2 regions of the Cellulosimicrobium composti genome follow, and region 2 is predicted to be linked to the other one. Evidence: predicted binding sites of a transcription regulator. Region 2 holds the regulator's gene; the other holds the start of a gene.
The links. Region 2 encodes HspR, which represses chaperone genes until heat shock. Its sites were predicted from a motif close to AAGTTGAGTCNNNNNGACTCAACTT; they were not measured.

Region 1: the regulator HspR is predicted to act here: its motif matches at 1,485-1,509, upstream of GYH36_RS10255 (LppM family (lipo)protein).

The regions. Positions count from the first base shown of each region.
Region 1 covers NZ_JAAFAN010000029.1:43,050-47,453, reverse strand. The annotation lists gene clpB (ATP-dependent chaperone ClpB) at 1-1,431, opposite strand, end outside; gene GYH36_RS10255 (LppM family (lipo)protein) at 1,638-3,104, shown strand; gene GYH36_RS10250 (GntR family transcriptional regulator) at 3,203-3,850, opposite strand; gene GYH36_RS10245 (alpha/beta fold hydrolase) at 3,969-4,404, shown strand, end outside.
Region 2 covers NZ_JAAFAN010000105.1:1,303-5,706, reverse strand. The annotation lists gene dnaK (molecular chaperone DnaK) at 1-150, shown strand, start outside; gene grpE (nucleotide exchange factor GrpE) at 147-806, shown strand; gene GYH36_RS18455 (DnaJ C-terminal domain-containing protein) at 966-1,958, shown strand; gene GYH36_RS18450 (heat shock protein transcriptional repressor HspR) at 1,973-2,461, shown strand; gene GYH36_RS18445 (phosphotransferase) at 2,470-3,195, opposite strand; gene GYH36_RS18440 (DUF1540 domain-containing protein) at 3,417-3,725, shown strand; gene GYH36_RS18435 (hypothetical protein) at 3,830-4,404, opposite strand, start outside.

The sequences.
Region 1 (4,404 bases), on a different contig from region 2:
GCGCAGCTCGCCGACGCGGTTGTGCCCGGCCTTCTCGGCCTCCCACCGCGCCGTGAGCGCGGCGAGCTCCTCGCGCCGGTCCGCGAGGTCGGCGCGCAGCTTCTCGAGCCGCTCGAGCGACGCCGGGTCGGTCGACTCCGAGAGCACGACCTCCTCCATCTCCAGGCGCGTCACGGCCCGCTGGAGCTCGTCGATCTCGACCGGGGACGAGTCGAGCTCCATGCGCAGGCGCGACGCCGCCTCGTCGACGAGGTCGATCGCCTTGTCCGGGAGCTGGCGCCCGGTGATGTACCGGTCGGAGAGGGACGCCGCGGCGACGAGCGCCGAGTCGGCGATCGTCACCTTGTGGTGCGCCTCGTACCGCTCCTTGAGGCCGCGCAGGATCGCGACCGTGTCCTCGACCGAGGGCTCGCCCACGAACACCTGCTGGAACCGGCGCTCGAGCGCGGGGTCCTTCTCGATGTACTCGCGGTACTCGTCGAGCGTCGTGGCGCCCACGAGGCGCAGCTCGCCGCGCGCCAGCATCGGCTTGAGCATGTTGCCCGCGTCCATGGCACCCTCGCCGCCGGCGCCCGCGCCGACGACCGTGTGCAGCTCGTCGATGAACGTGACGACCTCGCCGTCGGAGGACTTGATCTCCTCCAGGACGGCCTTGAGGCGCTCCTCGAACTCACCGCGGTACTTGGCGCCCGCGACCATGCTCGCCAGGTCGAGCGACACGAGCCGCTTGCCCTGGAGGGACGTCGGGACGTCGCCCGCGACGATGCGCTGCGCGAGCCCCTCGACGACGGCCGTCTTGCCGACGCCAGGCTCGCCGATGAGCACCGGGTTGTTCTTGGTGCGGCGGCTCAGCACCTGCACGACGCGCCGGATCTCGGCGTCGCGCCCGATGACGGGGTCGAGACGGCCCTCGGCGGCAGCGGCGGTGAGGTCGGTGCCGTACTGCTCGAGCGCCTTGTAGGTGCCCTCGGGGTTGGGGCTCGTCACGCGCGCGCTCCCGCGCACGGCCGGGAGAGCCGAGCGCAGCGCGTCCACCGTGGCGCCTGCCTGCTGGAGGATGGTCGCGGCCTGCGACGACCCCGCCGCGATGCCGAGCAGGAGGTGCTCCGTCGAGACGTACTCGTCCCCGAGCGCCTGTGCCTCCTTGGCGGCGTTGTCGAGGGCGGTGGACGTCGCGCGCGACGCCGTCGGCTGGGCGACCGCGGACCCGCTCGCGGTGGGCAGCGCGACGAGGGCCGCGCGGACCTTCTGCCCGACGGCCTGCTTGTCGGCGCCGACGGCGTCGAGCAGCCCGACGGCGACGCCGCCCTCCTGGGTGAGCAGCGCGGCGAGGAGGTGGGTCGGCTCGAGCTGCGGGTTGCCGGCGGCCGACGCGGTCTGGATCGCCTCGCCGATCGCCTGCTGCGACATGGTCGTGAACTTCGTTTCCATAGGTGCTCCGGTGTGCTGCGCGAAAAGATGGTCTGACCAGTGGAACGACTCCTAAGTTGAGTGTATTCCGCTCAACTTCCCTCGGCACGTCTCCCGCCCTCCAGGGCGCCGCGGGGACCCCGAGGAGCGGATGAACTCCGGCCGCATTCCGTCTCAAATCGGCATCGACCCTCGCCCCGGGCGACGATCCGCGACATGCTGGCCCGGTGAACTCCACACCCTTGCGCAGACGACTCGGCCTCGGCGCCCTCCTCGCCACCCTCGCACTCCTCCTCACGGGGTGCATGCGGATGGACATGGCCATCACCCTCAACGAGGACGACACGTTCGACGGCAGCGTCGTCATGGCGTTCTCGGACGAGCTCGCGCAGTCCCTCGACATGGACCCGCAGGAGATGTGGGACCAGATGGGCTCCGAGATGGAGTCCGACCTGCCCGAGGGCGCGACCCAGGAGCCGTACGCCGAGGACGGCTACACGGGCACCCGGATCGCGTACGCCGACCAGCCGATCGCGCAGCTCGACTCCGGCGCGGCGGACTCGATCTCCGTCACGCGCGAGGGTGACGAGTACGTCGTGAGCGGGTCGATGGACATGACGGACGAGGAGTTCGACCCCGAAACGGGCGACGCCACGAGCGACGAGATGACGCGGCAGATGATGGAGAGCCTCGACATCCGCATCGCCATCACGTTCCCCGGTGAGGTCACCGAGTCGAACGGCGAGATCGACGGCAACACCGTCACCTGGACGCCCGTCGTGGGCGAGACCAACGAGATGACGGCGCGCGGCTCCGCGGTCGCGGGCGGCTCGGCGGGCTCGGGCGACGAGGGCTCCGACGAGGAGACGTCGGACTCCGACGGCGCCGCGGTGCCCGACACCGGCGACGGCTCGGCGGACGCGTCGGACTCCGGCTCGTCGGCCTGGATCTGGCTCGTGCTCGGCGGCGTGGTGCTGCTCGGGATCATCGGCCTCGTGCTGTGGCTCGTGCTCCGCTCGAAGCCCGGCACGCAGGACGGCCAGGCCGCGGGCTTCGCGCAGGGCGGCCAGCCGGGCGCGTACGCCGGCGGCCAGCAGCCGGGGCAGGGCCAGTACCCCGGCCAGCCGGGCCAGTACCCGGGTCAGCAGGGCCAGTACCCCGGCCAGCAGGCCGGCCACCCGGCGCAGCCGGGCGCGTACCCGGGTCAGCCCGGCGCCTACCCCGGCCCGCAGGGACCCCAGCAGGGCCAGTACCCCGGCCAGCAGCAGCCTCAGCACCCCGGACAGCAGCAGCCTCAGTACCCCGGACAGCAGCAGTCCCCGTATCCCGGCCAGCAGCCGGGCCAGTACCCGGGCCCGCAGCAGCCCGGCCAGCCGGGTCCGCAGGGGTACGGGGCACAGCCTCCGGCACCGGGGCAGTACGCGCCCGGGCCGCCGGCCCCGCCCCAGCAGGGCGGGCAGCCGGGTGCGGCGCCGTTCACCCCTCCGGGCGCGCCGCAGCACCCGCAGTCCTCGCCGACGACGCCCCTGCCGGCCCAGCCGGGCGCGACCCAGCCGCTGCCGCCGTACCAGCAGCCGGCCCCGACGCAGCCGCTCCCGCCCCAGCCGGGCGGCGCGGCACCGGACACCGGCGCGCCGGGCGGCCCGGACGACGAGATCGACGACGCGACGCGCCTGCGCCCGCCCTCGGAGTGACTTCCGCGCGGGGCGACACCGCACGCCGGTGACGCCCCGCCGACCGACGCCACGGCGCCGGGCCGCCCCGTACGGGGTCGACCCGGCGCCGTCGTGCGTCAGTCGGCGTCCGGAAGGCTCGACCAGAGCCCGGCGGCGACAGCCGCCGCGCCGTCGGCGTCCCGCGCGGCGCACAGGCGGACGAGCTCGTCGTGGCGTCCGAGGGACCCCTGGGCGTCGGGCGCGGCGAAGCGCAGGCGCTCGGCCCGGCGCAGGACCGGCGTGAACTGCTCGAGCACGGCGACGACCGCCCGGTTCCCGGCCACCTCGACCGGGACGCCGTGGAGGTCGTCGTCGGCGGCGATCGCCGCGTCCACGTCGCCCGTCTCCACGGCCGCGGCGAAGCGGCGTGCGGCGTCGCGCATCGCGTCGAGGTCCGCGTCGGTGAGCAGGGGGACGGCCTGGCGCACGGCGAGCTGGTGCATCGCGGCGACGACGTCGCGCGCCTCGCGCAGCGCGCGCAGGTCGAGCGAGCTGACGACGGTGGACCGCCCCGGACGCGCGACGACGAGGCCGCCGCGCGCGAGCCGCAGCAGGGCCTCGCGCACAGGCGTCCGGCTCACGCCGAGCCAGGCGGCCAGCTCGACGTCGCGCAGCTGCTCCCCCGGTTCGAGGGTGCCGTCGATGATGGCGTCCCGGAGCCGGGTGTAGACGTCGTCGCGCAGGAGCGTGCGACCGACCGCGGGCGAGTGTGGAGGGATGGGCACAGCCCCATTCTTCCTCGCCTCCCGGCCCGCGGTCGCTCGCATGGAATATATTGCATACCGGTGAGGTTGGAGGCGCGTACCGGGATGGCCCCGGACCCGATGGGAAGGGAAGATCGCCATGACCACCACCACGCAGCAGACCGTCGTCCTCGTGCACGGCGCGTTCGCCGACTCCTCGAGCTGGAACGGCTCGATCCCAGCCCTGCAGGCCGCCGGGCACCGCGTGATCGCCGTCGCCAACCCCCTGCGCGGCCTCGAGCACGACGCCGCCTACCTCCGCAGCGTCCTCGCGGGCGTCGACGGGCCCGTCGTCCTCGTCGGGCACTCCTACGGCGGCACGGTCATGACGGTCGCCGCCGAGGGCAACCACCAGGTGACCGCGCTCGTGTACGTCGCGAGCTTCCTCCCCGAGGTCGGCGAGAGCACGGGCGAGCTGGCCGCGAAGTTCCCCGGCGCCGAGCTCGGCGCGGCCCTCGAGGCCGTCCCCGCCCCGACCCCGGACGGCGGCACCGGGGACGACCTCTCCATCCGCCAGGACCGGTTCCGCGAGGTCT
Region 2 (4,404 bases):
GCGCTCTACGCGTCGGCCGAGCAGGAGCAGGCCGCCGGCAACCCCGGTGCTGCTGCTGACGACGCGTCCGCCGCGGCGGGCGCCTCGTCCGCACCGGACGAGGACGTCGTCGACGCCGAGATCGTGGACGACGAGGACGACAAGAAGTGACGTCGGACGACGCACGGGGCCCCGAGGAGCAGGCCGGGCGCGAGCCCGGTCAGGGCCCCGAGGACAAGCCCTTCCACTTCACCGACAAGCGCAAGGTCGACCCGGAGACGGCGCAGCCCCGCCCCGCGGGCGAGGCCGCGCCGTCCGAGGGGGCCGGCGGCGGCGCGGAGACGGACCCGCTCGCGGGCCTCGACTTCGAGCCGTCCGGCGAGGCCGAGGTCGACGCCGAGGTCCTCGCCGCGAAGGCGGAGGCCGCGGAGCACCTCGAGGCGCTCCAGCGCGAGCGCGCGAGCTTCACGAACTACCGCAACCGCTCGCTGCGCGACCAGGAGGCCGCGCGGGCGCGGGGCGTGGAGGACGTGCTCACCGCGCTCCTGCCGGTGCTCGACGACATCGACCGCGCGCGCCAGCACGGTGAGCTGACGGGCCCGTTCGCCGCCATCGCGGAGAAGCTCGACGCGAGCTTGGAGAAGTTCGGCATCGAGCGGTACGGGAAGGTCGGCGAGGAGTTCGACCCGACCGTCCACGAGGCGCTCATGCACCAGGCCGACCCCGAGGCCACCGCCACCACGGTGAACCTCGTCATCGAGCCCGGCTACCGCATCGGCGAGCGCGTCGTGCGCGCCGCGCGCGTCTCGGTCGTCGGACCCGAGTAGCACCGACCCCACCGTGCCCGACGGCGCGGGCGCACCTCCCGCGCGGAGGTGCGCTCCGCCGTCGGGCACGCGAGGATCACCAGCAGCACCGCTCCCGGCGACCGGGCGCGGACGACGAGAAGGAACCAGGACCACGACCACCGACAGGAGGGAGGCGCCGTGACCGGACAGGACTGGATGGAGAAGGACTTCTACGCCGCGCTCGGCGTCTCCAAGGACGCCGACGACGCCGCGATCAAGAAGGCCTACCGCAAGCTCGCCCGCCAGTACCACCCCGACCAGAACCCCGGGGACGCGACGGCCGAGGCGAAGTTCAAGGAGATCGGCGAGGCGTACGCCGTGCTCTCCGACCCCAAGGAGCGCGAGCAGTACGACGCGATCCGCGCGATGGCCGGCGGCGCACGCTTCTCCGCCGGCCCCGGCGGGGCCCAGGGCGCGGGCGGCTTCGAGGACCTGTTCGGCGGCATGTTCGGCGGCGCCGCACCGGGCGGCGCCCGGGTGCGCTACTCCACCGGCGGCCAGGGCGGCGCCGGAGGCTTCGAGGACATCCTCGGGTCGATGTTCGGCGGCGCGGGCGCCCAGCAGTTCGGCGGCCCGCGCCCGCGCGCCGGAGCCGACGTCGCCGCCGCCACGACGCTCCCGTTCCGCCAGGCGGTCGAGGGCTCCACGGTCACGTTCACCGTCGACGGGCGTGCCGTCACCACGCGCATCCCGCCGGGCGTGCGCGACGGCCAGAAGATCCGGCTGCGCGGCAAGGGCCGCCCCGGCACGGCCGGCGGACCCGACGGCGACCTCGTCGTCACCGTGCACGTCACCCCGCACCCCGTGTTCTCGCTCGACGGCACCAACCTGCGCGTGACCGTCCCCGTGACGTTCGCCGAGGCCGCGCTCGGCGCGACCATCGCCGTGCCGACGCTCGACGGCTCGACCGTGAAGGTCAAGGTGCCGGCCGGCACGCCGTCGGGCCGCACGCTGCGCGTCAAGGGCCGCGGCGTGCGGACCGCGAAGGGGACGGGCGACCTGCTCGTCACCGTCCAGGTCGCCGTGCCGCAGAAGCTCTCGCGCGCGGCGCGCGAGGCCGTCGAGACCTTCGCCGCCGAGACGGACGGCGAGGACGTGCGCGCCGACCTGGTCCGCCAGGCGGCGGAATGAGGAGGCGGTCGACCATGACCGCACAGGGCGCGGTGCCGGGCCGGGACGACGTCGACCAGGACGCCCCCGTGCTCGTCATCTCCCAGGCGGCGGCGCTCGCGGGCATGCACCCGCAGACGCTGCGCCAGTACGACCGGCTCGGCCTCGTGGTGCCGCGCCGCACCGCGGGCCGCGGCCGCCGGTACTCGCTGCGCGACGTCGCGAAGCTCCTCGAGGTGCAGCGCCTCAGCCACGACGAGGGCATCAACCTCGCGGGCATCCAGCGGATCCTCGCGCTCGAGGCGCAGGTCGAGCGGCTCGAGCGGCGCATCGAGGCGCTGTCCGCGCGCGTCGAGCCCGGCGGCCGCGTGTTCGCCGCGGCGGCGAGCGGTGACGTCGTCGTGGTGCCGCGCGGGCGCAGCGTGCGCCGCGGCGTCGAGGAGGCGCTGCGCGAGACGCTCGTCGAGCACGGCGAGGCGCGCGCGCTCGTCATCTGGCGCCCGCGGCCCGACGCCGACGACTGACCCCGCCGTCAGCTGCGGCGCGCCTCGCGCGCGACGAGCGCGGCCGCGGCCGGGACGAGCGCGGACTCCGCCGGGTCGAGGCCCGGGTCGCCGGCACGGACCCGCGCGGCGGCGTCGAGGTGGCTCCCGAGCACGGGGTCGGCGAGGTGCAGGAACGCGTCGAGGAGGACGCGCGCTCCCGGCGCGAGCTCGTCGTCCTCGTCCACGGCGACCTCCGCGACGATCACCGCGGTGACCGCGAGGTCGAGCCCGGCCGGCCCGAGCCGGGCGCTCGTCCAGTCGAGGACGGCCGGCCCGTCGGCCGTCAGCACGACGTTCGCGGGGTGCAGGGCCAGGTGCAGCACGCACGGCGGCCCGTCGGACGCCGCGTCGAGGGCGACGGGCGACGGCACGGTGAGCGCCGCGTGCGCCGCCCCGCCCGGGGCCGGCGCGGGGAGCGCGTGGAGGGCGTCGTGCAGCGCGACGAGCGTCCGGGCCGCGCCCGCGAGGGACGTCCGCCCGCCGAGGAGCGACTGCAGGAGCGTGGGCCCGCGCACGAGCTCCATGGTGAGGTCGCCGTCACGCGCGGCGTCCACGCGGGGTGCGGGGAAGCCCGCCTCGCGCACGTGCCGCATGACGGCGGCGACGCCCGCCGCGTCGGCGCCCGAGCGAGACCGGCGCAGGACGCGGTCGGCGCCGACGGCGTAGAGGTCGGCGCCGGCGCCCGAGAACAGCGGCGCGCCCGAGGTGGCCATCCTCCGACGCTACGCCTCCGGGGCGTCCCTGACGAGACCGCGCCGCCGTGCGCGGTGTTCCGGCAGGTCAGGTAATTGTGAAAGATTCTCGTGCGCTAATGGCGGCGCATTCCTGCATTTCTGAGCAAGGCCTCACTTCCTAGGCAGGGCGCATTTCCAGGAATACCGTGGGAGCAGAAGCCCGTCGCACCGACGGGTCCTCGTCAGAGAAGGAGATCGCGATGAGCAGCCTCACGGAGATGCCGCAGGTCGTCGAGTGTTCCATCGACGGCTGCGGCTACAACCACGACCACGGGTGCCACGCGGGCGCCGTGACGATCGCCGGTCACGCGGGCGACGCCGAGTGCGCGACCTTCATCCCGCTCGGCACGAAGGGCGGCCTGGAGAAGGTCCTCGCGCACGTCGGCGCGTGCCAGCGCACGGACTGCGTGCACAACGCCGCTCTCGAGTGCTCGGCGCCCTCCATCCGCGTCGGTGCGGGAGCCACGGGCGAGGACCGCGCCGACTGCCTGACCTACACCCCGCGCTGACGCGCGGTACGACCGTGCACGAGGCGGCCGGCTCCCGCCGGCCGTGGACGCCGCCCGACGCCCCGCCCCACGCGCTAGCCCGCGTGGGGCGGGGCGCGGTCGTGTCAGCGCTGCAGGGTGCCGAGGAGCTCGACCGCGGCGGTGTGGGTCCCGGGCAGGGGCTCGAGCCAGATGCGCGGCGGTCGGCGCAGGATCGCCGTGACGCCGAGGGAGAGCCCGGTGCGCTCGATGCTGTGCCGGAGCGCGCTGCGCAGCTCGTGGTCGTCCACCCCGCGCTCGCCGAGCACGACGAACAGGCCGTCGCCGAGCGACGCCATCGGGTGCCCGTCGCCGAACGTGTGGGTGAGGGCGCGCCCCATCGCGGCGGACCGGGCGAAGCGCTGCCAGCCCGTGAGGTCGTCGAGCGCGACGTCGACGACGAGCAGGCCGTGGGTGTGCGTCGCGGCGACGCCGGTGCGCGCGGCGACGCCGTACGTCTCGCGGAGCCGGTGCACCAGGTACTGCGTCGTCGCGAGGCCCGACTCGGGGTCGAGGACCTCCGGGGTCACCGGGGTCGCCTCGTAGCCCTCGGACCAGCCGACGGCGACGGCGCGCAGCAGCTCGACGCCCGGCTCGCGGTCGCGCACGCGGAACAGGCACACGACGTCGTCGATGGCCTCGCCGATCCCGACGCCGGCCT